Regions from separate parts of the Pantoea sp. SGAir0175 genome, predicted to be linked through region 1. Evidence: predicted binding sites of a transcription regulator. Region 1 holds the regulator's gene; each other region holds the start of a gene.

Region 1 (7,922 bases):
TTGGGCAGGAAACGCACGTCAAACACGTAATCAGCGTCGATCGGGATGCCATGCTTGAAGCCGAAGGATTCAAACACCATGGTGAGTTCACGCTCACGCTTGCCCAGCAGGCGCGTGCGCAGCATTTCTGCCAGCTCATGCACCGACATCTCTGAGGTATCGATGATCAGATCGGCACGCGAGCGCAGTGGCTCCAGCAGATCGTTCTCCTCATCAATGGCGCTTTCCAGCGACAGATTTTTGCTGGAGAGCGGATGCAGGCGGCGCGTGTCGCTGTAGCGGCGGATCAGCGTATTGCGATCGGCGTCCAGAAACAGCAGCTGTGGCGAGAACGCTTCCGGCAGATTGTTCAGTGCCTGCTCAAACACCTCCGGTGATTCCGGCATGTTGCGCACGTCAATGCTGACCGCCGCTGAGATATTGCGCTCGGTTAAGGTGTTCGCCAGCTCCGGCAGCAGCACCACCGGCAGGTTATCGACACAGTAGAAGCCCATATCCTCAAGGGCGCGCAGCGCGACTGATTTTCCTGAGCCTGACCGACCGCTAACGATCATCAGCACCATCACATTTCTCCCGTGTTAAACCGGCACGCAGGCCGGTAAAAGTGTCTGTCGCTTAAGCGTGATCTTCCTGAGCTTCTGTAATGATGGCGTAGAGCTCTTCATCGCTCTGTGCCGCGCGCAAACGGCGGCAGACGGTTTTATCCGCCAGGCGTTTCGCCACCAGCGACAGGGTGTGCAGATGGGTTTTGCACTGGTCTGCGGGCACCAGCAGGGCAAACAGCAGGTCAACCGGCTGGTTGTCGACGGCGTCAAAGGCGATAGGCTGGTCGAGGCTGATAAACACGCCAACGGCGCGCAGCGTATCCTCCTCCAGCTTGCCGTGCGGGATGGCGATGCCGTTGCCAATGCCGGTACTGCCCATGCGTTCACGGGTCAGGATGGCTTCAAAAAGCGTCTGGTGCGGCAGATTGAGCTGCTTAGCGGCCAGCTCGCTGATAATTTCCAGCGCGCGCTTTTTACTCTGGCAGTGTACGCCGCTGCGGGTGCAGTCCAGCGAAAGGACCGCGCTCAATTCCAGTGTCAGATCGTTGTTCATCATCGTTTCACTTGCGTGTTCACATAGCCGTAAGGCACGTACCGGGACACCGCGAACGGGCAGGGCAGGTGACTGCAGGCGCTTGCGCAGATGACAAAACGGGGCGGTGACCCGCCCCATTTCTCCTCTGAGTGCTGAACCCGTCAGCACTCTGCAAGCGTGAAGGTTAGTGTTTTTTCAGTTTGTCTTTGTGTTTGGTCAGCTGACGGGCCAGCTTGTCAATCAACCCGTCGATGGCCGCGTACATGTCTTCCGCTTCCGATGTGGCGTGCAGCTCCCCGCCGTTGACGTGCAGGGTTGCTTCCGCAATCTGCGTCACCTTCTCCACTTTCAGAACAATATAAACCTGATTGATACGATCAAAATAGTGTTCCAGTTTGGCAAATTTGTTATTTACAAATTCGCGCAGTGGGTCGGTTATCTCAACATTCAGTCCGGTAAGGTTTAGCTGCATAGGTCTTCCTTCTTGTTTCGGTCAAACCAGCTGCTTGCGCTGGTTTGATGGCGGTATAGATAAAGACTCGCGATACTTAGCAACCGTACGTCGCGCCACCATGATGCCCTGTTCAGATAACATGGAGGTCAGTTTGCTGTCGCTCAAGGGTTTTGCGGGATTTTCCGCGGAGATTAATTTTTTCACCAGTGCACGGATCGCCGTCGACGAGGCTTCGCCACCGCCTTCGGTGCTGACGTGACTGGAGAAAAAATACTTCAGTTCAAAAATGCCACGCGGGCTGTGCAAATACTTTTGCGTGGTGACGCGGGAAATGGTGGATTCATGCATATCCACGGCCTGGGCGATATCCGCCAGTACCATCGGACGCATATACTCTTCACCCTGTTCAAAAAACGCCTGCTGCTGTTCGACAATACAGCGCGTCACTTTCAGCAGCGTGTCGTTGCGGCTCTCCAGGCTCTTAATCAGCCAGCGGGCTTCCTGTAAGTTGCTGCGAATAAACTGACTGTCACTGTCATTACGCGCAGAACCGCCCATCGCGGCGTAATGCTGATTAATCTTCAGGCGCGGCAGGCTGTCAGCGTTCAGCTCCACCGTCCAGCGTGTGCCAGTCTTGCGCACCAGCACATCGGGAATCACATACTCGGGCTCGCTGGTATTGATGGACTGCCCGGGGCGCGGATCGAGCGACTGAATCAGCAGCATCGCTTCCTTCAGCACCTCTTCTTTCAGCCGCGTCACGCGCATCAGGCTGCGGAAATCGTGGTTAGCCAGCAGGTCGAGGTGCTCGCTGACAATCAGCCGTGCTTCGTTCAGCATCGGCATATCGGCCGCATACTGCGACAGCTGCACCAGCAGGCAGTCACGCAGATCGCGTGCGCCGACGCCCACCGGATCGAAACGCTGTACGCGCTTCAGCACCGCTTCCACCTCTTCCAGCGTCAGCTCTTCGTCACCAATACTGTCACAAATGTCCTGTAAGCTGACGGTGAGATAACCGGTATCGTCGATGGCATCGACGATGGAAGTAGCGATGGCGCGGTCGGTGTCGGTGAACGGCGTCAGTTCTACCTGCCACATCAGATAGTCCTGCAGCGACTGCGTGGTTTCACCCTGATACACAGGCAGCTCGTCGTCCTGGTAATCGGTGCCGGTGCCGGAGGGCGTGCCGGCCGTGTAGATCTCGTCCCAGGTGGCATCGAGCGGCAGCTCTTCCGGCATCTCTTTCTGTTCGAGTGCCTCACGGGTATCTAACGCCTCGTTCTCCTGAAACTCGCGGGCGTCGACTTCATCGTGCAGATCGGTTTGTTCAAGCAGCGGATTGCTTTCCAGCGCCAGTTGCAGTTCCTGCTGGAGTTCAAGCGTAGAGAGTTGCAGCAAGCGGATTGCCTGCTGCAACTGGGGGGTCATCGCCAGCTGTTGGCTGAGCCTGAGTTGCAAACCTTGCTTCATAATCCGGCTAGAATTTCCTAAGCAAATGTCGGGTATGCCGACACCTTATCAGAGTCTGAACTCTTCGCCCAAATAAACCCGCTTAACCTGCTCATCTGCAAGAATTTCATCTGGCGTGCCGTGGGCAATCAGATGGCCCTGGCTGACGATATATGCGCGCTCACACACCGCGAGCGTTTCACGCACGTTGTGGTCGGTGATCAGCACGCCGAGGCCGCTGTCACGCAGGTGTTCGATGATCTTTTTGATATCGATAACGGAGATGGGGTCAACGCCGGCAAAAGGTTCATCCAGCAGGATAAACTTTGGATTGGCGGCCAGCGCACGGGCAATCTCGACGCGGCGACGTTCACCGCCCGACAGCGCCTGGCCCATGCTGTCGCGCAGATGGCCAATGTGGAACTCGTCCATCAGCTCATTGGCGCGATCCTGACGCTGCTCTTCCGTCAGGTCGTCACGCACCTGCAGTACCGCCATCAGGTTGTCGTAGACGCTCAGACGGCGAAAGATCGACGCTTCCTGCGGCAGATAACCGATGCCGCGCCGCGCGCGCGCATGCAGTGGCAGAATACTGATATCTTCTTCATCGATAATAATGCGGCCGGCATCACGCGGCACGATGCCTACCACCATGTAGAAGGTGGTGGTTTTACCGGCCCCGTTGGGACCCAGCAGGCCGACAATCTCGCCGGATTTCACCTGCAGGCTGACATCTTCTACTACGCGACGGCCTTTGTAGGCTTTCGCCAGGTTTTCAGCGACTAATGTGGCCATAGCGATCAGTTACTCTTTTTGGGGCTCGCAGACGAACCGTTTTTATCCTGCAGCTGCGACGGCACCAGCACGGTGGTGACGCGCTTGCTCTGGCCCTGACTGTAGGCCTGCATCTTCTGCTCTTTCACCAGATAGGTGATGCGATCGCCTTTGATGTTGCTGTCCTGCTGCTCGATAAAGGCGTTGCCGGTCAGCTCGACGAAATCGTTGGCCAGCTCATAGTGCAGTTTGGCGGCATGACCCTGCACCGGTTTGCCGTTGTCCTGCATCTGATAAAAGGTGGCCGGATTGCCGTAGGCATCGACGATGGTTTTGTTGCTGTCGCCGCCGGGACGGGTTACCACCACTTTATCGGCGGTAATTTTGATGGTGCCCTGGGTCACGATCACGTTGCCGGTAAAGGTGGCGACGTTACCCTGCAAATCGAGCGCCTGGTTCACCGAGTCGATGTTAACCGGCTTGTCCGAATCGCCCGTTAACGCCAGCGCCGGCAGGCTGGTTGCCAGCAGCGCACTCACCAGCAGCAACTTAAGGCTATTTTTGTTCATTTTGAATTTCATAGGAGGTTTTGACCTTTTCAAGCAGCTCGGCATTCTTTGTCCGTAGGTTGCCGCGCATCTTCATGCCAGTGGAGTTAAAACTGCGGCCAAATAGGGTGACCTGATCGTCAGACGTCACATCCTGGCTGACCAGATTAACCTGAGCATTATCCGTGATGATGCGCTCAAGCTGGGAATCCTGCGTCAATGTGTGTACTTCAACGTGGCCATAAAGATACAGCATACGATCTTTCGTCAGCTTTGCCTTGTCAGCACGAACCGACCACGTGGGCACTTTGTTTTCGTCGTAAGTGGTCATCACCGGATTATCGAACCAGCTCACTTCTTCGGCCGAAAAGTAGGTCACTTTATCCGAGACCAGCTTATAGGCCAGCGCACCCGTCGGGTTATACACCACGGTGCTGGAGTTGGCGCTGGTGTAGGTCGGCGCCTGATCGTTGGTCGCCACCGGCGTGGCGCTGTCGTCCTGGTTGGTAAGATTCCAGCCGATCAGCACCAGGGCGATCAGCGCCAGAATCAGCGTTATCCAACGCCTGCTTTTACTCATACTGATTGCCCTTTGGCATCCTCAAATTTGTTCTGCGCCAGCAAAATCAGGTCGCATAGCTCACGTACTGCACCGCGACCGCCAGCAATGCGCGTCACGTAATGCGCGCGCGGCAGTAACACCGGATGCGCATCGGCGACGGCCACGCTCAGACCCGCCTGTGCCATTACCGGCCAGTCGATCAGGTCGTCACCAATATACGCGACCTGGTCTGCCGATAGTGACAGTTTATCCAGGAGTTCGCGCCAGGCCAAAAGCTTATCCGACTGTCCCTGGTAAAGATGCGTAATGCCGAGCGTTTTACAGCGATCTTCCAGCAGTTTAGCGCGACGGCCGGTAATAATAGCCACTTCGATGTCCGAGGTCAGCAGGCAGCGCACGCCGTAACCGTCGCGCACGTTAAAGGCCTTTAGCTCTTCACCGCTGTTGCCCATGTAAATCAGGCCGTCGGACATCACGCCGTCGACATCGCAAATCAGCAGGCGGATGTTGGCCGCCCGCGCCATCACGTCGGCGCTCACCGGACCGTAGCAGGTGTCGACCATCGTGGTTTCAGCACTCATTGTTGTTTCCCGTTCAGACCACGCCAGCGCGCAGCATGTCATGCATATGTACCACACCGAGCAGGCGATCGTCATCGGCCACCAGCAGCGCAGTGATGTTTTTGTTTTGCATCAGATTAAGCGCATCCACCGCCAGCAGATTAGGGCGCACGCGAATCCCGCCGCGCGTCATCACATCCTGGATGCGGGCCGACTGGAAATCGATGCCCATATCGAAGATGCGGCGCAGGTCACCGTCCGTGAAAATCCCTTCGATTTTCATCAGGTCGTCGACAATCACCGTCAGGCCGAGGTTTTTGCGCGTGATTTCCAGCAGCGCATCGCGCAGCGAGGCGTCACGGGTGACGTGGGGAATTTCGTCGCCGCTGTGCATAATGTCGCTGACGTGCAGCAGCAGTTTGCGCCCCAGCGCGCCGCCCGGGTGCGACAGCGCGAAATCTTCCTGCGTGAAGCCGCGCGCTTCCAGCAGCGCCACCGCCAGCGCATCGCCCATCACCAGCGTGGCGGTGGTGCTGGAGGTCGGTGCCAGCCCGAGCGGACAGGCTTCCTGCGGCACTTTCACGCATAAATGCACATCGGCAGCCCGGCCCATGGCGCTCTCCGGACGGCTGGTCAGACAAATCAGCTGCACTTTCTGCCGTTTGAGCACCGGGATCAGCGCGAGGATTTCGCCCGACTCGCCGCTGTTCGAGATAGCGATCACCACATCATTGGTGCTGACCATGCCGAGATCGCCGTGGCTGGCTTCACCCGGGTGGACGAAGAACGCCGGCGTGCCGGTGCTGGCGAAGGTGGCGGCCATTTTCTTGCCGATATGGCCGGATTTGCCCATGCCCATCACCACCACTTTGCCACGGCAGGCAAAGATCATTTCGCAGGCGCGGCTGAAGTCGGCGTTAATATACTGGTCGAGCTGTTCCAGCCCTTCGCGTTCAATGCGCAGTACCGCTTTACCTGCCTGCTGGAAGTCGAAATCCGGTTGCTGATGTGACATGGTCAGTCATCCTTAATAGCTTGCGATAAGCGTGGGGCTGAGCCACAGCCACAGCACCCACACGATAAATCCACCTAACAGCAGCGTGCCCGCTACGCGGCCGATGCGGCGCTTGCGCAGCAGGCACAGCAGGGCGAACAGCACGCTGACGCCCAGCATAATCCAGTAATCCCGTGCAAAGGCGTGCGCATCGATCGCGCCGGGATGCACCAGCGCCGGCAGGCCCAGCACAATCGCCAGATTGAAGATATTGGCGCCAATCAGGTTGCCGATGGCGATATCGTCTTCGCCTTTCAGCGCGCCGGCCAGCACCGTGGCCAGTTCCGGCAGGCTGGTACCGACAGCAATCAGCGTCAGTCCCATCACCAGTTCGCTAACGCCGAAGTAATCCGCAAACACCGTGGCGTTGTCGATCACCATGCGCGTCGACATCGGCAGAATAATCAGCGCAACCGCCAGCCAGAGAAACGCTACCGTATTGCCGCTTTCGTCGCGCGGCAGCTCCGCCAGTTGTTCACGCGTCAGGGTGTCATTATTATCGCGCTCGGCCCGCCGGGCGATGCGGATCGCCACCAGCAGATAACCCAGCGCCAGCAGCAGCAGTGCCACGCCATCCAGCCGGCTGAGCTGGTTATCAAACAGCATGATGCCGCTGAGCAGTGAGACCAGCAGCAGCAGAGGGAGTTCGCGGCGAATCAGATTGGAGTGTACGGTTAAAGGGTGCAGCAGCGCAGCGCCCCCCAGAATCAGCAGAATATTGGTGATGTTCGAGCCCAGCGCGGTACCCACGGCTAAATCCATCTGACCATGCTGTGCGGCAGAGAACGAGACGATCAGTTCCGGCAGTGAAGTGCCAATGCTCACCACCGTCATGCCAATGATCAACGGGGGAATGCCAAGGGATCGACACAGGATCGCGGCGCTGAACACCAGGCGGTCAGCTCCGTAAGCCAGTAAAATCAATCCGATAAACAGCAGGGCAGTGGCTACGAACATGAAAAATCCTTGATGGATAACGGTGCCGGCAAACCTTGTCCGACAGGTAAAAGCAGTGCGCGTGCGGAATCAGGCGCTGATTTTGACTGTCTGAGAGGCAAAAGTAAATTTTAAGGCCGTTTTCGCCACACCGGACGGGTAAGTTTCTGTAAAACTATCGTGCATTGTGGTTTACCAGGCTACCATCCACCACGTTAATTACGCCCGATCCGTTTAAAGAGGTAATGATGATCCAGCAGCAAACGAATCTGGTTGAGGTTCGTGGCGTCAGTTTTACGCGCGGCAATCGCACCATCTTCGACGACATTTCGCTGACCGTTCCGGCGGGCAAAGTCACGGCGATTATGGGCCCTTCCGGCATCGGTAAAACCACCCTGCTGCGCCTGATTGGCGGGCAGCTGCAGCCGGACAAAGGTGAGATCTGGTTTCGTGACCAGAACATTCCGACGCTGTCGCGCCGTAAGCTGTATGACGTGCGTAA
Region 2 (7,922 bases), 890 kb from region 1:
CAGCATATCGCCGGTATCCAGACCCACGTCCATCTGCATGATGGTCACACCGGTTTCGTTATCGCCGGCCCACAGTGAGCGCTGAATCGGCGCCGCACCGCGCCAGCGCGGCAGCAGCGAGCCGTGTACGTTGATGCAGCCAAGGCGCGGCATCGTCAGCACCGCCTGAGGCAGGATCAGACCATAAGCGACGACCACCATCACATCGGCCTGTAGCCCGGCAACCAGCTGCTGATTCTCTTCCGGCTTCAGGGACTTTGGCTGAAACACGGGGATATCATGCGCCTGAGCCAGCACTTTTACCGGGCCCGGCGTGAGTTTGTTGCCACGTCCGGCAGGGCGGTCGGGCTGAGTAAAGACGCCAACCACCTGATGCTCAGAAGCAAGCAGCGCGTCGAGATGACGCGCTGCGAAGTCAGGAGTACCGGCAAAGATGATTTTTAACGGTGCAGACACAGTTCAACCTTCTGTTCGCTCTCAGGATGCGCGCGCATTCTGGCGGGCCAGTTTTTCCAGTTTCTGTTTAATACGCTGACGCTTCAGCGGCGACAGATAATCAATAAACAGTTTACCGTCGAGATGGTCGATCTCATGCTGGATGCAGATCGCCAGCAGACCGTCGGTTTCCAGCTCGAAGCTGTTACCGTCGCGATCCAGCGCGCGCACTTTGACCCGCTCGGCACGCGGCACAAACGCCCGCTGTTCCGGGATCGACAGGCAACCCTCTTCGATACCGGTTTCGCCGCTTTTTTCCAGCAGCTCCGGGTTAATCAGCACCAGGCGCTCTTCGCGGCTTTCAGAAACATCAATCACGATGATGCGCTGGTGAATATCCACCTGCGTCGCCGCCAGACCAATGCCTTCTTCGGCGTACATGGTCTCAAACATATCGTCGACAATACGCTGAACGTCAGCATTCACAGCCGCAACGGGTGCAGCAATTTTGCGAAGGCGATCGTCAGGGAAATGTAATACCTGCAAAACTGACATAAATATCCAGATCTGTATGCGTTAAAGAAAAGATTACTGCCTCATATTGTAGACTTTTTGGGGCCTGATTGACAGCATTGTGCCGCATCAGAGCACGGCTGACAGGGAGCGCAGCATGGAACGCAGTGAAAGGATTATCAGGCTGACTTACGTCTGGGGTTTAAGCGGTGAGCGCGCCCGTCAGTTCATCATGGCGCTTCTGGCCGCCAGCCACATTGACGACGCGTGGTTGCAGCAGCACGGGCTGGACGACACGCAGCGGCAACAGTTTCTCGCCCTCTGTCCACGCCAGCTGGAAAAAACGCAGCGCTGGCTGCAACAGGCGCAACATCATCTGATCGCCTGCACCGACGCACATTATCCCGCCCGGCTGCGGGAAATCAGCCGCTATCCGGCTGCCCTTTATATAGCGGGTGACCTCTCTGCACTGGCGACCCCGCAGCTGGCGGTGGTCGGCAGTCGTCACTGTTCACCGTATGGCAGAGAATGGGGCAGCTGGTTTACCCAGCAGCTGGCGCTAAGCGGTTTGACCATCACCAGCGGGCTGGCGCGCGGTATTGATGGCGTGGCGCATCGTGCCGCGCTGGAAGTGCAGGGCAAAACTCTGGCCGTGCTGGGCAGCGGGCTGAATCATCTCTATCCGAAAAGCCATCAGCCGCTGGCACAGGAGATCATCGCCAGCGGCGGCGCGCTGGTTTCAGAACTGCCGCTGTCGATGGCGCCCCATGCGGTAAATTTCCCGCGGCGTAATCGTATTATCAGCGGCCTGAGCCATGGCGTGCTGGTGGTTGAAGCGTCACTGAAGAGTGGCTCGCTGGTAACGGCGCGGTATGCGCTGGAACAAAACCGTAACGTGTATGCGCTGCCTGGCGCACTGGGTAACCCTGGCTGTGAAGGCACGCACTGGCTGATTCAGCAGGGGGCGCTGCTGGTGGCGCATCCCAACAATATCCTTGAGGATTTGCATTCTGCCCTGCAATGGTTGCCGGCCAGCATCTCAGAAACAATATATTCACAACTCAGTGATGATGTGCCATTGCCATTTCCCAGCGTGTTGGCTAACGTAGGTGATGAGGTTACACCTGTTGACGTCGTCGCTGAACGTGCCGGCCAACCTGTGCCAGTTATCGCAGCGCAATTGCTGGAGCTGGAGTTAGCAGGATGGATCGCAGCTGTACCCGGCGGCTATGTCCGATTGAGGAGGGCATGCCATGTTCGACGTACTTATGTACTTGTTTGAGACGTATATCCACAACGAGGCTGAAATGCGCGTTGACCAGGATAAATTGACCGATGACTTAACCGATGCCGGTTTTCATCGCGAAGATATCTACAATGCGTTGAATTGGCTTGAGCGGTTAGCGGATTATCAGGATGGCCTGGTCGCGCCAGTGTTGCTGGCTAACGATCCGCTCTCCATGCGAATCTACACGGAAGAAGAGAGCCAGCGTTTAGATGCCGAGTGTCGTGGTTTTATTCTGTTCCTGGAACAAATCCAGGTGCTGAATATGGAAACGCGCGAAATGGTCATCGAACGGGTTATGGCGCTTGATACGCTGGAATTCGATCTGGAAGATCTCAAATGGGTGGTGCTGATGGTGCTGTTTAACATCCCCGGGTGTGAAAATGCCTATCAGCAGATGGAAGAACTGTTATTCGACGTCAATGAAGGTATGCTGCATTAATTTGCGATTAATGCATTCGGTAATATGAGTAAATCAGCACTATTTACCGTGCGTAAACACGATCCCTGCCCCGCCTGCGGGGCAGAATTAGTGATACGTGCCGGCAAACACGGGCCTTTTCTCGGCTGTGTGAATTATCCAACCTGTGACTATATCCGCCCGCTGAAAAGTCAGGGTGATGGCCATATTGTCAAAGTGCTGGAAGGCCATGCCTGCCCGCAGTGTGGTGCGGACAAAGTGCTGCGCCAGGGGCGATTCGGCATGTTTGTCGGCTGTAGCCACTATCCGGAGTGTGATTACACGGAAACCATCGATAAGCCGGACGAAACCGCAATTGCCTGCCCGCAGTGCGCCAGCGGCAAGCTGGTGCAGCGCCGTTCACGCTATGGCAAAACCTTCCATGCCTGCGATCGATATCCCGACTGCCAGTTCGCGATCAACGCCACGCCGCTGGAAGGTGTCTGCCCCCATTGCCAGTTCCCGTTATTAATAGAAAAGAAAACCGCACAGGGCATGAAGCGCTTCTGCGCCAGCAAACGCTGCGGCAAGCCCATCGCCCAGGATGAAGAGTGATCATGAACCAGAGCCAGCATGCACCCGGAAGCCTCGACTTCTGCATCGAACAACTTCAGCAACAGCAAGTGATTGCTTACCCTACCGAAGCCGTATTCGGCCTTGGCTGCGATCCGGACAGCGAAAGCGCGGTGATGGCCCTGCTGGAGCTGAAACAGCGCCCGGTAGAAAAGGGGCTGATCCTGATCGCCGCTGATTATGCGCAGCTCGAGCCTTATATTGCCGATCGCGAACTCACCGTGCTGCAGCGCGAACGTATGTTTGCCAGCTGGCCGGGTCCGGTCACCTATGTGGTGCCTGCTTCGCCGCATACGCCGCGCTGGTTAACCGGCCGCTTTGATTCGCTGGCGATTCGCGTCAGCGATCATCCGCAGGTTCAGGCGCTGTGCCGCGGGTTTGGCAAGCCGCTGGTCTCAACCAGCGCGAATTTAACCGGTCAGCCGCCGTGCCGCAGCGCCGCCGAAGTGGCAGAGCAGTTTGGCTCGCAGTTCCCGGTGTTGCAGGCGGCCACCGGCGGTCGCCTGAATCCTTCTGAAATCCGCGATGCCATCAGCGGTGAACTCATTCGTCAGGGCTGATTATGGAAAAGTTTGCCGTTTTTGGTCATCCCATCGCCCACAGCAAATCTCCGTTTATTCACGCCGCTTTTGCTGAGCAGACCGGTATTGAACATCCTTACGGACGCATCTGCGCACCGCTGGAAGGGTTCCCGCAGGCGATAGAGGCGTTTTTTGCGGCCGGTGGCAAAGGCGCCAATGTTACGCTGCCGTTTAAACAGCAGGCATGGGAGTTCGCGGATGAGCTCAGCGAACGCGCGGCATTATCCGGCGCGGTAAATACCTTAAAGAAGCGAGCCGATGGTTCGATTCTGGGTGATAACACGGACGGCATCGGCCTGCTGAGCGATCTGCAACGGCTGCAGCTGATCCGGCCGGGCGATCGTATTCTGCTGGTGGGCGCGGGCGGCGCGGCGCGTGGGGTGATCCTGCCGCTGCTCTCGACGGGCTGCGCGCTGGTGGTGGTTAACCGCACGCCGGAACGCGCGCAACAGCTGGCTGAGCTATTCCAGCACAGTGGGGCGATCCAGGCGATGAGCTTTGATCAACTGGCCGGCGAACGTTTTGATCTGATCATCAATGCCACCTCCAGCGGCGTAGCGGGCGACGTGCCGCCGCTGCCGGTTACGCTGATTGATGCGCAGGTGCGCTGTTACGACATGTTTTATCAGCAGGGGCTGACGCCATTTCTGGCGTGGTGCCAGCAGCACGGCACACAGCAGCTGGCGGATGGACTCGGCATGCTGGTGGGTCAGGCGGCGCATGCGTTTCAGCTGTGGCATGGCGTTATGCCGGAGATCGCGCCGGTCATCGATCAACTTAAACAGGCGATGCAGGCATGAATCAGGCTATCCAGTTTCCCGATCGGGAAAGCTGGGACGCAGTCCGGCAGGCGGTGCTGTTCCCGGTCTTGGTGAATGGTATGGGACTGACCTGCGCAATATCGCTGCCGGCGCTGCAGCAGCGCTTTGGTGCCGGAGAGGCGATGGCGCTGTTTAGCGCGCATCGCTGGGATCTGGAGGAAGAGGCCGAGCAGCTGCTCCGGGCGGAGCAGGCCGACGATCAGGGCTGGCTGTGGCTGCCCTGAGCCAGATATTCATCTTTCCAGCCGACATAATTACTGGCCGAATAAAGCAGTCCGGCTATTTCCGCTTCGCTTAGCGGCCGAATCTGCTTCACCGGGCTGCCTAAATAGAGATAGCCGCTTTGCAGGCGTTTACCGGGTGGCACCAGGCTGCCGGCGCCAATCATCACCTCATCTTCGACGATCGCGCCATCCAGCAGGATCGAGCCCATACCCACCAGCACGCGGTTGCCAATGGTGCAGCCGTGCAGCATTGCTTTATGGCCCACCGTCACGTCTTCACCGATGATCAATGGAAAGCCATCGGGATTACTGCTGGATTTATGCGTAACGTGCAGCACGCTGCCATCCTGGATATTGCTGCGTTTACCAATCACCACTTTATTCACGTCACCGCGGATTGCTACCAGTGGCCAGATGCTGACATCATCAGCCAGCTCGACTTCGCCAACGACCACGCTGCTGCTATCCACCATCACACGTTCGCCGGTGTGGGGAATATGTTGCTTATAAGGGCGCAGGGCTACAGACATTCTATTTCTCCTTTTCTGATGTTTCCCGCTAGCCTGCGGCTTCCGGTGCGGGTAAACAAGCTGATTTTTGCGCGGATCGCTCGCGATCGCAGCGAAAAGAGTGAAAACTCGCCAGTCGATAAAAAAGATCGAAAAAAGGGGTTGTGCAAAAAATCCGGATCCCTATAATGCGCCACCACTGAGACGGCAAAGCGGCAACGCAGGCGGCTCAGCAGGGCGTGAAGTGATTCACCCCGCCGGAGAAAAACGCTGAAAAAAGTGTTTGACTCTGAAGGAGGAAAGCGTAATATACGCCACCTCGCGACAGCAGGCCGAACGCCGCGTCGCACCGCTCTTTAACAATTTATCAGACAATCTGTGTGGGCACTCGCAGGATTGATATCACAAGCCTACGGGCTTTAAAAAATATCAAGTCTTTGCTGAGTGAACACGTAATTCATTACGAAGTTTAATTCACAGAGCATCGCTGCACTCGTTGCAGCAAATCAAACTTTAAATTGAAGAGTTTGATCATGGCTCAGATTGAACGCTGGCGGCAGGCCTAACACATGCAAGTCGAACGGCAGCACAGAAGAGCTTGCTCTTTGGGTGGCGAGTGGCGGACGGGTGAGTAATGTCTGGGAAACTGCCCGATGGAGGGGGATAACTACTGGAAACGGTAGCTAATACCGCATAACGTCGCAAGACCAAAGTGGGGGACCTTCGGGCCTCACACCATCGGATGTGCCCAGATGGGATTAGCTAGTAGGTGGGGTAATGGCTCACCTAGGCGACGATCCCTAGCTGGTCTGAGAGGATGACCAGCCACACTGGAACTGAGACACGGTCCAGACTCCTACGGGAGGCAGCAGTGGGGAATATTGCACAATGGGCGCAAGCCTGATGCAGCCATGCCGCGTGTATGAAGAAGGCCTTCGGGTTGTAAAGTACTTTCAGCGGGGAGGAAGGCGGTGAGGTTAATAACCTCGCCGATTGACGTTACCCGCAGAAGAAGCACCGGCTAACTCCGTGCCAGCAGCCGCGGTAATACGGAGGGTGCAAGCGTTAATCGGAATTACTGGGCGTAAAGCGCACGCAGGCGGTCTGTTAAGTCAGATGTGAAATCCCCGGGCTTAACCTGGGAACTGCATTTGAAACTGGCAGGCTTGAGTCTCGTAGAGGGGGGTAGAATTCCAGGTGTAGCGGTGAAATGCGTAGAGATCTGGAGGAATACCGGTGGCGAAGGCGGCCCCCTGGACGAAGACTGACGCTCAGGTGCGAAAGCGTGGGGAGCAAACAGGATTAGATACCCTGGTAGTCCACGCCGTAAACGATGTCGACTTGGAGGTTGTGCCCTTGAGGCGTGGCTTCCGGAGCTAACGCGTTAAGTCGACCGCCTGGGGAGTACGGCCGCAAGGTTAAAACTCAAATGAATTGACGGGGGCCCGCACAAGCGGTGGAGCATGTGGTTTAATTCGATGCAACGCGAAGAACCTTACCTGGCCTTGACATCCAGAGAACTTAGCAGAGATGCTTTGGTGCCTTCGGGAACTCTGAGACAGGTGCTGCATGGCTGTCGTCAGCTCGTGTTGTGAAATGTTGGGTTAAGTCCCGCAACGAGCGCAACCCTTATCCTTTGTTGCCAGCGGCTCGGCCGGGAACTCAAAGGAGACTGCCGGTGATAAACCGGAGGAAGGTGGGGATGACGTCAAGTCATCATGGCCCTTACGGCCAGGGCTACACACGTGCTACAATGGCGCATACAAAGAGAAGCGACCTCGCGAGAGCAAGCGGACCTCATAAAGTGCGTCGTAGTCCGGATTGGAGTCTGCAACTCGACTCCATGAAGTCGGAATCGCTAGTAATCGTAGATCAGAATGCTACGGTGAATACGTTCCCGGGCCTTGTACACACCGCCCGTCACACCATGGGAGTGGGTTGCAAAAGAAGTAGGTAGCTTAACCTTCGGGAGGGCGCTTACCACTTTGTGATTCATGACTGGGGTGAAGTCGTAACAAGGTAACCGTAGGGGAACCTGCGGTTGGATCACCTCCTTACCTGAAGATACCTTCCCGCGAAGTGCTCACACAGATTGTCTGATAGAAAAGTAACGAGCAGAAAAAACCTCTACAGGCTTGTAGCTCAGGTGGTTAGAGCGCACCCCTGATAAGGGTGAGGTCGGTGGTTCAAGTCCACTCAGGCCTACCAGATTTCTTCTCATGCCGCGTTATGTTTCCGGCTCGCATAGTTCACTATGCTTCGCGAAAACATGCCTTGCCTGAGACGAAATCACATTTCCCGTGTGAGAAACGTGACTCCTGGTGAGTGGTAGTAGATGGTCTCTGCAGTGACTGTATGGGGCTATAGCTCAGCTGGGAGAGCGCCTGCCTTGCACGCAGGAGGTCAGCGGTTCGATCCCGCTTAGCTCCACCATTACAGTACTGAAACTTACTTCAGAGTATACCGGCGACGGTGTGCTGCGAAGTATTTGCTCTTTAACAATCCGGAACAAGCTGAAAAT
Region 3 (7,922 bases), 510 kb from region 1:
ATCGGGGAAGCCCCTGGCAATTGCAAGCGCAGGCCGGGCAACCGTTGGTTTCTTGAACAGGCCGGCGGCAAAACCCTGCTGATAGCCGCAATCGCATGCTAAAGTGGCGCTTTTCCCGCAGACGAGGTGCGTCAGTGAGTGAACAGAGCAATTTTTCCGAGCGCGTCTGGCAAATTGTTGCCGCTATTCCTGCCGGTAAAGTGACGACCTACGGCGATGTCGCGCTGCTGGCTGGTTCACCGCGTGCCGCACGTCAGGTGGGCGGCGTGCTGCGGCGCCTGCCGCCAGGCAGCAAACTGCCGTGGTTCCGCGTGATTAATCGTCATGGTCGTATTTCGCTGCAGGGCGATGATCTTTTTCGTCAGCGCGATGCACTGGAAGCCGAAGGTATTGAAGTGAGTGATGCAGGAGAAATTGAACTGGCGAAGTATCGCTGGGAGTATTAATGCAAGCGGTGCAAAATGTGGCCCCCGAGCCCGCAGCCGTTACGTAAAGCCGCTGTCTCGTCCCTGATCGCTCGGCACACGCCATCCCTGGCGTGTGACGCTTTACTTCACGGCAGCGGGCCCGTGAGCCTGTCTGCCGCGATGGGTGTGTTACAGACTGGTTGGTGCCGGCACGGAGGCTGACGGCGTAACCTGGGTTGGCGACGTCGAAGGCACGGTGGTAGCAGCGCCCGGCTGGGTTGGCATCGCCATATTGGTCACCGGTACCAGCAGCAGTTCCGCTTTCGTTCCACCCTGATTAATCACCGGTTTCACCGTATCGGTAATAAACGCCAGCTTGCCGTCGATGGTGATCGCTGCGCTCAGCAAAATGCGTGCATTCGGCTGGATATCGGCCGGGTTAAAGGGCAGCACAAACTGGAACGGTGCCTGTTTGCCCTCGGTGCGAACCACACGCTGTGACAGCACTTTGGACGGCGCGTCCGCCAGTGACGCATCGGCCAGCGTCACGGTCAGCACCGCATCCGGCGGCAGCGCAATACGCTGGCGAATATAGACGGAACCGCTTACGTTCGGCTGGGCAATCGCCGACGGCTGCCCGGCCACGCTGGCGCCTAAAGTTGGTGTCGGCACGGGTTTACTGTGATCGGCACAGCCTGTGATTGCCACCGCCAGTGTCATACCGCTAATTACATGCCAGAGTTTCATCGATGTCGTCTCCTTATGAACACTATGATTGTCGGCGGTAAATTTATTGGCTGGGTTTTCCACCGCCGATTGCTGTTAATTCTGGCACAAAAATCCCCTTTGCGCCTGAAGCCCCGCCATGCTGCTGAAAACCGGGTAAAAGCGTTGCGCAAACTGGTCGGATCTTTCACACTGACGCCATTGGCATCACTGAGGAATCCGTTATGAGCCAGGCACTGCACAACCTGCTTAATTTATTGAATCTGGAAAAACTGGAAGAGGGCCTGTTTCGCGGCCAGAGTGAAGATCTCGGCCTGCGCCAGGTGTTTGGCGGCCAGGTGGTGGGACAGGCGCTGTATGCGGCAAAACAAACCGTGCCGGAAGCCCGTATCATTCACTCCTTCCACAGCTACTTTCTGCGCCCGGGCGACAGCCAGAAAGCCATTATTTACGATGTGGAAACCCTGCGCGACGGCAAAAGCTTCAGCGCCCGCCGCGTCAGCGCCGTACAAAACGGTCAGCCGATCTTCTACATGACCGCCTCCTTTCAGGCACCGGAAAATGGCTTCGAGCATCAGAACAGCATGCCGCAGGTGCCGGGACCCGATAACCTGCCCTCCGAGCAGGATCTCGCCCACCGACTGGCTGCGCACCTGCCGCTCAAGCTGAAAGAAAAATTCCTCGCCGAGCGCCCGCTGGATATCCGTCCGGTGCAGATCCACAATCCGCTGAAAGGCCACGTTGATGAGCCGCTGCGCCAGGTCTGGGTGCGTGCCAATGGCCAGTTGCCGGACGATCGCCGCATTCATCAATATCTGCTGGGCTACGCTTCCGATCTCAACTTTCTGCCGGTCGCGCTGCAGCCGCATGGCAAAGGCTTCCTTGAGCCGGATATGCAGGTGGCGACGATTGACCACTCCATGTGGTTCCACCGTCCATTCGATCTCTCGGAGTGGCTCCTGTACAGCGTGGTAAGCACCTCAGCGTCCGGCGCGCGCGGCTTCGTGCGCGGTGAGTTCTTCAGCCAGGACGGCACGCTGGTGGCGACGACGGTGCAGGAAGGGGTGATGCGTCAGCGCGAAGCATAAAAAAAGGGGCGATTATCTCGCCCCTTCCTCATCATTATAGTTATAGCGCACTGCTCTTCTGCCAGCCGGCACTTACTGGTTGTAAGCGTTCTCGCCGTGGCTGTTCACATCCAGACCTTCACGTTCCTGTTCTTCCGGTACGCGCAGGCCAACAATCATATCTGCCAGCTTGAAGCCGATGAAGGCAACCACGCCAGACCAGACGATGGTCAGGCCACAGCTGAACAGCTGAACCCAAACCTGATGGCCCATAGTCACGCCTTCTGCGTAGCCCACGCCGCCCAGTGACGAGGAGGCAAACACGCCGGTCAGGACACAACCGAGGATGCCGCACACGCCGTGCACACCAAATACATCGCACGGGTCATCCACGCGCAGCCATTTCTTCAGCGTGGTCACACCCCAGATACCTGCCAGGCCACCGGCCAGACCGATAATCAGTGCGCCGCCGACGCCGACATAACCACAGGCTGGCGTGATGGCAACCAGACCGGCGATGAAGCCAGAAGACGCACCCAGCAGTGAAGGCTTACCGCGCAGCGCCCACTCACCGAACACCCACGACAGCACGGCACCCGCAGTGGCCACTACGGTATTCAGGAAGGCCAGCGCCGCGATTTCGTTAGCGGAAGACGCAGAGCCGGCGTTGAAGCCGAACCAGCCAACGTACAGAATCGCGGTACCGGTAAACACCATCGGCAGGTTATGCGGTTTGAACGCTTCTTTACCGAAGCCAGCACGCTTGCCTACCAGGTAAGCACCAACCAGACCCGCAACGGCGGCGTTGATGTGCACCACGGTACCGCCAGCGAAGTCCAGCGCGCCATCCTGTGCCAGGAAGCCGCCAGCCCACACCATATGTGCGATAGGCAGATAGGCCAGCGTCAGCCACACCAGTACGAAAATCAGTACCGCCGAGAAGCGAATACGTTCAGCCAGCGAACCAACAATCAGCCCCACGGTGATACAGGCGAAGGAAGCCTGGAACGCCACGTGAATGTACTGATAGAAGCTGCCCATCACCGCTTTCAGCTCGATATTTTTCAGCATTGCCCACTGGAAGTTACCGAAGAAGGCGTTGCCTTCGCTGAACGCCAGCGAGTAGCCGTAGACGATCCACAGTACGCACACTAACGCGAACGTCACCGCGACCTGCGTCAGCATCGACAGCACGTTTTTGCCGCGAATCAGGCCGCCGTAAAACAGGGCAATGCCGGGAATTGTCATGAACAGTACCAGCGCGGTACAAATCATCATAAACGCGTTATCGGCTTTATCCGCTACGGCAGGCGCAGCTGCCATCGCAAGAGACGGTAACAGCGCCAGGCTGGTGAGGCCCAACTTAGTCATTACTTTATTCATTTCTTTCCATCCCATCACAATTCAGAGCCCCAGTTACAGTGCTGCTTCGTCGGTCTCGCCGGTACGAATACGAATCACGCGCTGCAGTTCCGCGACGAAAATTTTGCCGTCGCCAATTTTGCCGGTGTACGCGGCTTTGCTGATCACATCCACCACTTCATCCAGCTGATCGTCCGCAATCGCAATATCGATTTTTACTTTTGGCAGGAAGTTAACGCTGTACTCGGCACCGCGGTACAGTTCTGCATGGCCTTTCTGACGACCGAAGCCTTTCACTTCGGTCACGGTCAGGCCCTGAATGCCAATGGAGGATAAGGCTTCACGCACGTCCTCCAGCTTAAATGGTTTGATTACCACGGTAACCAGCTTCATACGTTCCCCTCCGGATATAAAAATAGGTGAGTCTTCGCGGACACGCAGAGAGTTAAGCAAAGGCTGTGCCACAAATGGCAAAAGTGGGCGCTAAGGCTGCCGGGCGCAGAGTATCGCGCTCCGGTATGGCGTAACGGGCAAGGTTTTCATGCGGAAAAACAGAAAGGTGGGACTTTACTGCACTCCTTTGGTGCTTGCGGCCTCAAAGGAGTGCATCAATACAGAACATTCCGATAAATCTGCGCAAAAAAGGTGCAAATCACCCCTCTGCCGTTGCGGGTATGCCCGCCGCGAGTTCATCGCCGGCCTGCTGCAGCTGGTACATCTGCCAGTAACGGCCCTGCTGCGCCAGCAGTTCGGTGTGCGTACCGCGTTCGACCACCTGACCACGGTGCAGCACCAGAATCTGATCCGCTTCGGTGATGGTGGAAAGACGGTGAGCAATCACCACCAGCGTGCTGTGCTGGCGCAGCGTGCGCAGCGCCTGCTGAATCGCCTGCTCGGTGCCTGAGTCGATATTGGCAGTGGCCTCATCGAGGATCAGAATCTGCGGCAGCGACACCAGCACGCGCGCCAGCGCCAGCAGCTGCTTCTGCCCGACCGACAGCGTGTTCCCCTGCTCACCGAGCCGGGTATGAATGCCGTCGCGCATCGCGCGGGCCAGCGGTGCCAGCTGCACCTTCTCCAGCGCGCGCCACACGTCCTCTTCGCTGATATCGCGTCCCAGGCGCACGTTGGCCAATAGCGTATCGGCCAGTACTACCGGATCCTGTTGCACCATCGCCACGCTGCCGCGCAGCGCATCGTGCGTCAGCTGGCGCAGCGGGCGGCCATCCAGCTCAATGCCACCGCGCGTCACCGGATAGTAGCCCATCAGCAGATTGGCTAAGGTGCTTTTGCCGCTGCCGGTATGGCCGACCAGTGCCACGAAGCCGCGCGCCGGCACTTCGAGGTTGATATGGCTGAGCACGTCGCGGTTGTCGCGGTAGGCAAAGCTGACATCGCGCAGGGTGATACGCCCGGAAGTCAGCGGCTGAGCGTCACTGCCGTAGTCCTGCTGCGCCGCATCCATCAGTTCAAAAATACGCTCGCCCGACACCACCGCCTGCTGCAGCATTGACTGCTGCGTGGTGAGCTCGATCAGTGGCTCGTTAAGGCGGCCAAGATAAGTGATAAAGGCGTAGAGCACGCCAACCTCAAACACGCCCGGCGTGGCAAAGCTGAACAGCATTAGCAGACCGCACAAAATCAGTGCAGAAAACAGGCTGAGCAGCGGACGCAGCAGAAAGCCGTCCAGCCGCAGCGTCTCCATCCGCGCCAGATAGTGCGATCGGCTGGCTTCGCCCATGCGCTCGCCAAAGCGCGCCTGCTGGCGAAACTGCTGGATCACACTCATGCCGTTAATCACTTCGTTGAAGCCATTATTGATTTCGGCCAGATAGCTACGTACGCGGCGCGCAATCGGCGTGCTGTAGCGCTGATAGATCAGCATCACCGTTAACACCAGCGGGAAAATCACCAGCGCCACCAGCGCCATACGCCAGTCGAGTGCAAACATCGCCACCAGCATCGCGCCAATCAGCGCAGCGCTGCGCAGCACAGTGGCTACTACCGTGACGTAAAGATCTTTGATCACTTCGGTGTCGTTGGTGACGCGCGAGATAATCTGCCCCACCGGCTGGGTATCGAAGGCACTGAGCGGCTGACGCAGCGCCGCATTCATCACGTCGACGCGCAGTTGCTGCACGACACCAATCGCCGCGCGGTTAAACAGCAGCGCCTGGAAATAGTGCAGACCCGCTGCCAGCAGCTGCAGCAGCACAAAGCCCACCAGCAGCGCGGCCACGATGCCCCACGGCATCTGGTGTTTTGCCACCAGGTTATCGATAAAATAGCTGACCAGCACCGGACCGGTGACTTCGGCAGCGGCAGCGATCCACAGCATGCCGACGGCCAGCCACAGCGATTTGCGCCACGGTTTACCGTAGGCCAGCAGGCGTTTCAGCGTTGGCCATAAGCGTTGCGATTTAGCCATGGTCGGCTCCCTGTTCTGCCTCGTCCTCATCCAGCGCGGCTTCCAGCTGCTGATAGCGATACATATCACGATACCAGCCCGGCTGCGCCGCCAGCGTATCGTGATCGCCGCGCTGTGCCACTGCGCCCTGCTGCAATACCAGAATCTCGCTGGCTTCGGTCAGCGCTGACAGCCGATGCGCGCTGATGATCAGCGTGCGCCCTTTGCCCCAAAGGCGCAGGTTATGCAGGATTTCATGTTCGGTACGGCCATCAACCGCCGACAGCGCATCGTCGAGGATCAGAATCTCCGCGTTGAGCAACAGCGCACGCGCAATGGCGATGCGCTGTTTCTGCCCGCCAGAGAGCATGACGCCGCGCTCGCCCACTTCGGTAGCGTACCCCTGCGGCAGACGCAGTATGTCATCGTGCACGCAGGCCATCTGCGCCACGCGCTCGATCTCTTCCTGCGTTGCCTCCGGGCGGCCTAGCGCCAGGTTATTCGCAACGGTATCGGAAAACAGGAACGGCGTCTGACTGACCACCGCCAGCCGGCTGCGCCAGCTGTCCAGCCGCAGTTGCGGTAGCGGAATGGCGTGATAGCAAATCTCGCCCTGATCGATATCAAAATGGCGCTGAATCAGGCTCAGCAGCGTGCTTTTGCCGCAGCCGGTAGGCCCGCACAGCCCAAGCATCTGCCCGGGCTGTAACTGGAAATGCACGTCGCTCAGCACCGGCGCGCTGCTCGCCGGATAGTGGAAGGCGCGGATCGCCACCTGCAGCACGCCCGCTTCCGCCGGCAGTGGCTGCTGACCATCCTCAACCGCAGGCGCTTCCGCCAGCAGCGCACCAATACGGCTCCACGCCGCGCTGCCGCGCTCGACGATGTTAATCATCCACGCCAGCGCCAGCATCGGCCAAATCATCAGCCCTAAGTACATGACGAAGCTGGTGAGCTGCCCGAGCGTCAGTGAACCGTGCCACACCATCCAGCCGCCACCGCCAATCGCCAGCAGATTCGAAAAGCCCACGGCGATATAAATGATGGGATCGAAGCGCGCATCGACGCGCGCCACGTGCAGATTTTTGCGGCCGGTGTCGCTGGCGATATCCGCAAACTGGCTCGACTGATGATCTTCCAGGCCAAAGGCTTTGATCATGCGGATGCTGGTCAGACTCTCCTGCGTTTGATCGTTCAGGCTGGAGAACGCCGCCTGCGCCACTTTGAAGCGCTGATGCAGGCGCGCGCCGTCTTTCTGGATCACCAGCGCCATAATCGGCATAGGAATCAGCGCCAGCAGCGTCAGCTCCCAGCTGATCTGCACGCTCATTACCGCCAGCACGACCAGCCCCATCACCAGCGAATCCACCAGCGTCAGCACCCCTTCACCCGCGGCAAACACCACGCGATCGACATCGTTAGTCGCGCGCGCGATCAGATCGCCGGTACGGTGGCGCAGGTAAAACGCCGGATGCTGGCGGCTAAGCTGGCGGTAAAAGTCTTCGCGCAGCTCCACCGCCAGCTGGTAAGAGGCGCCGAACAACAGCACGCGCCAGACGTAGCGCAGCAAATAGACAATCACTGCGGTCACCAGCATCACGCCGATCCACAGAAAAATTTCGCCGCGCGTCAGGCTGTGCTGGGTCACGCCGTCGACAATCACGCCGACCAGATGCGGAGGCAGCAGCTGCAGCAGCGCAATGATAATCAGCAAGCTGATGGCGCCCAGATAGCGCCGCCACTCGCGCAAAAAATACCAACTTAACTGGCTGAATAATCGCACAAAACAATCTCTTGTAATGCCCGTTCAGGGCGCTACCGGCAAGGCGGTGGTGTATTTAATCTCTTCCATAGCGAAGCTGGAGGTGACGTCAATCAGCCCCGGCACGCCGTTAACCAGACGCTTGTAAAACGCGTCGTAGCTCTTCATATCGGCCACCTGAATGCGCAGCA

What was found. The regulator sigma-54, encoded in region 1, starts transcription at its own class of promoters, with help from an activator protein. The targets are predictions, from matches to a motif close to GTTGGCACANNTTTCGCTNT.
Positions count from the first base shown of each region.
Region 2: the regulator sigma-54 is predicted to act here: its motif matches at 5,511-5,530, upstream of C1N56_RS01660 (gamma carbonic anhydrase family protein).
Region 3: the regulator sigma-54 is predicted to act here: its motif matches at 4,009-4,028, upstream of glnK (P-II family nitrogen regulator).

Region 1 is NZ_CP028081.1:3,592,128-3,600,049, reverse strand. Features, by position in the region: gene rapZ (RNase adapter RapZ) at 1-563, opposite strand, end outside; gene ptsN (PTS IIA-like nitrogen regulatory protein PtsN) at 616-1,098, opposite strand; gene hpf (ribosome hibernation promoting factor) at 1,265-1,552, opposite strand; gene rpoN (RNA polymerase factor sigma-54) at 1,574-3,007, opposite strand; gene lptB (LPS export ABC transporter ATP-binding protein) at 3,056-3,781, opposite strand; gene lptA (lipopolysaccharide ABC transporter substrate-binding protein LptA) at 3,787-4,341, opposite strand; gene lptC (LPS export ABC transporter periplasmic protein LptC) at 4,316-4,888, opposite strand; gene kdsC (3-deoxy-manno-octulosonate-8-phosphatase KdsC) at 4,885-5,451, opposite strand; gene kdsD (arabinose-5-phosphate isomerase KdsD) at 5,465-6,445, opposite strand; gene C1N56_RS16875 (calcium/sodium antiporter) at 6,458-7,441, opposite strand; gene mlaF (phospholipid ABC transporter ATP-binding protein MlaF) at 7,669-7,922, shown strand, end outside.
Region 2 is NZ_CP028081.1:341,787-349,708, forward strand. Features, by position in the region: gene fmt (methionyl-tRNA formyltransferase) at 1-456, opposite strand, end outside; gene def (peptide deformylase) at 478-990, opposite strand; gene dprA (DNA-protecting protein DprA) at 1,106-2,230, shown strand; gene smg (DUF494 family protein Smg) at 2,202-2,675, shown strand; gene C1N56_RS01640 (DNA topoisomerase family protein) at 2,700-3,248, shown strand; gene tsaC (L-threonylcarbamoyladenylate synthase type 1 TsaC) at 3,251-3,826, shown strand; gene aroE (shikimate dehydrogenase) at 3,829-4,647, shown strand; gene C1N56_RS01655 (DUF1488 family protein) at 4,644-4,892, shown strand; gene C1N56_RS01660 (gamma carbonic anhydrase family protein) at 4,868-5,422, opposite strand; rRNA gene C1N56_RS01665 (16S ribosomal RNA) at 5,917-7,458, shown strand; tRNA gene C1N56_RS01670 (tRNA-Ile) at 7,533-7,609, shown strand; tRNA gene C1N56_RS01675 (tRNA-Ala) at 7,759-7,834, shown strand.
Region 3 is NZ_CP028081.1:3,079,830-3,087,751, forward strand. Features, by position in the region: gene C1N56_RS14515 (MGMT family protein) at 135-446, shown strand; gene C1N56_RS14520 (YbaY family lipoprotein) at 597-1,154, opposite strand; gene C1N56_RS14525 (hypothetical protein) at 1,170-1,361, shown strand; gene tesB (acyl-CoA thioesterase II) at 1,358-2,221, shown strand; gene amtB (ammonium transporter AmtB) at 2,294-3,583, opposite strand; gene glnK (P-II family nitrogen regulator) at 3,617-3,955, opposite strand; gene C1N56_RS14545 (SmdB family multidrug efflux ABC transporter permease/ATP-binding protein) at 4,215-5,990, opposite strand; gene C1N56_RS14550 (SmdA family multidrug ABC transporter permease/ATP-binding protein) at 5,983-7,752, opposite strand; gene C1N56_RS14555 (Lrp/AsnC family transcriptional regulator) at 7,777-7,922, opposite strand, start outside.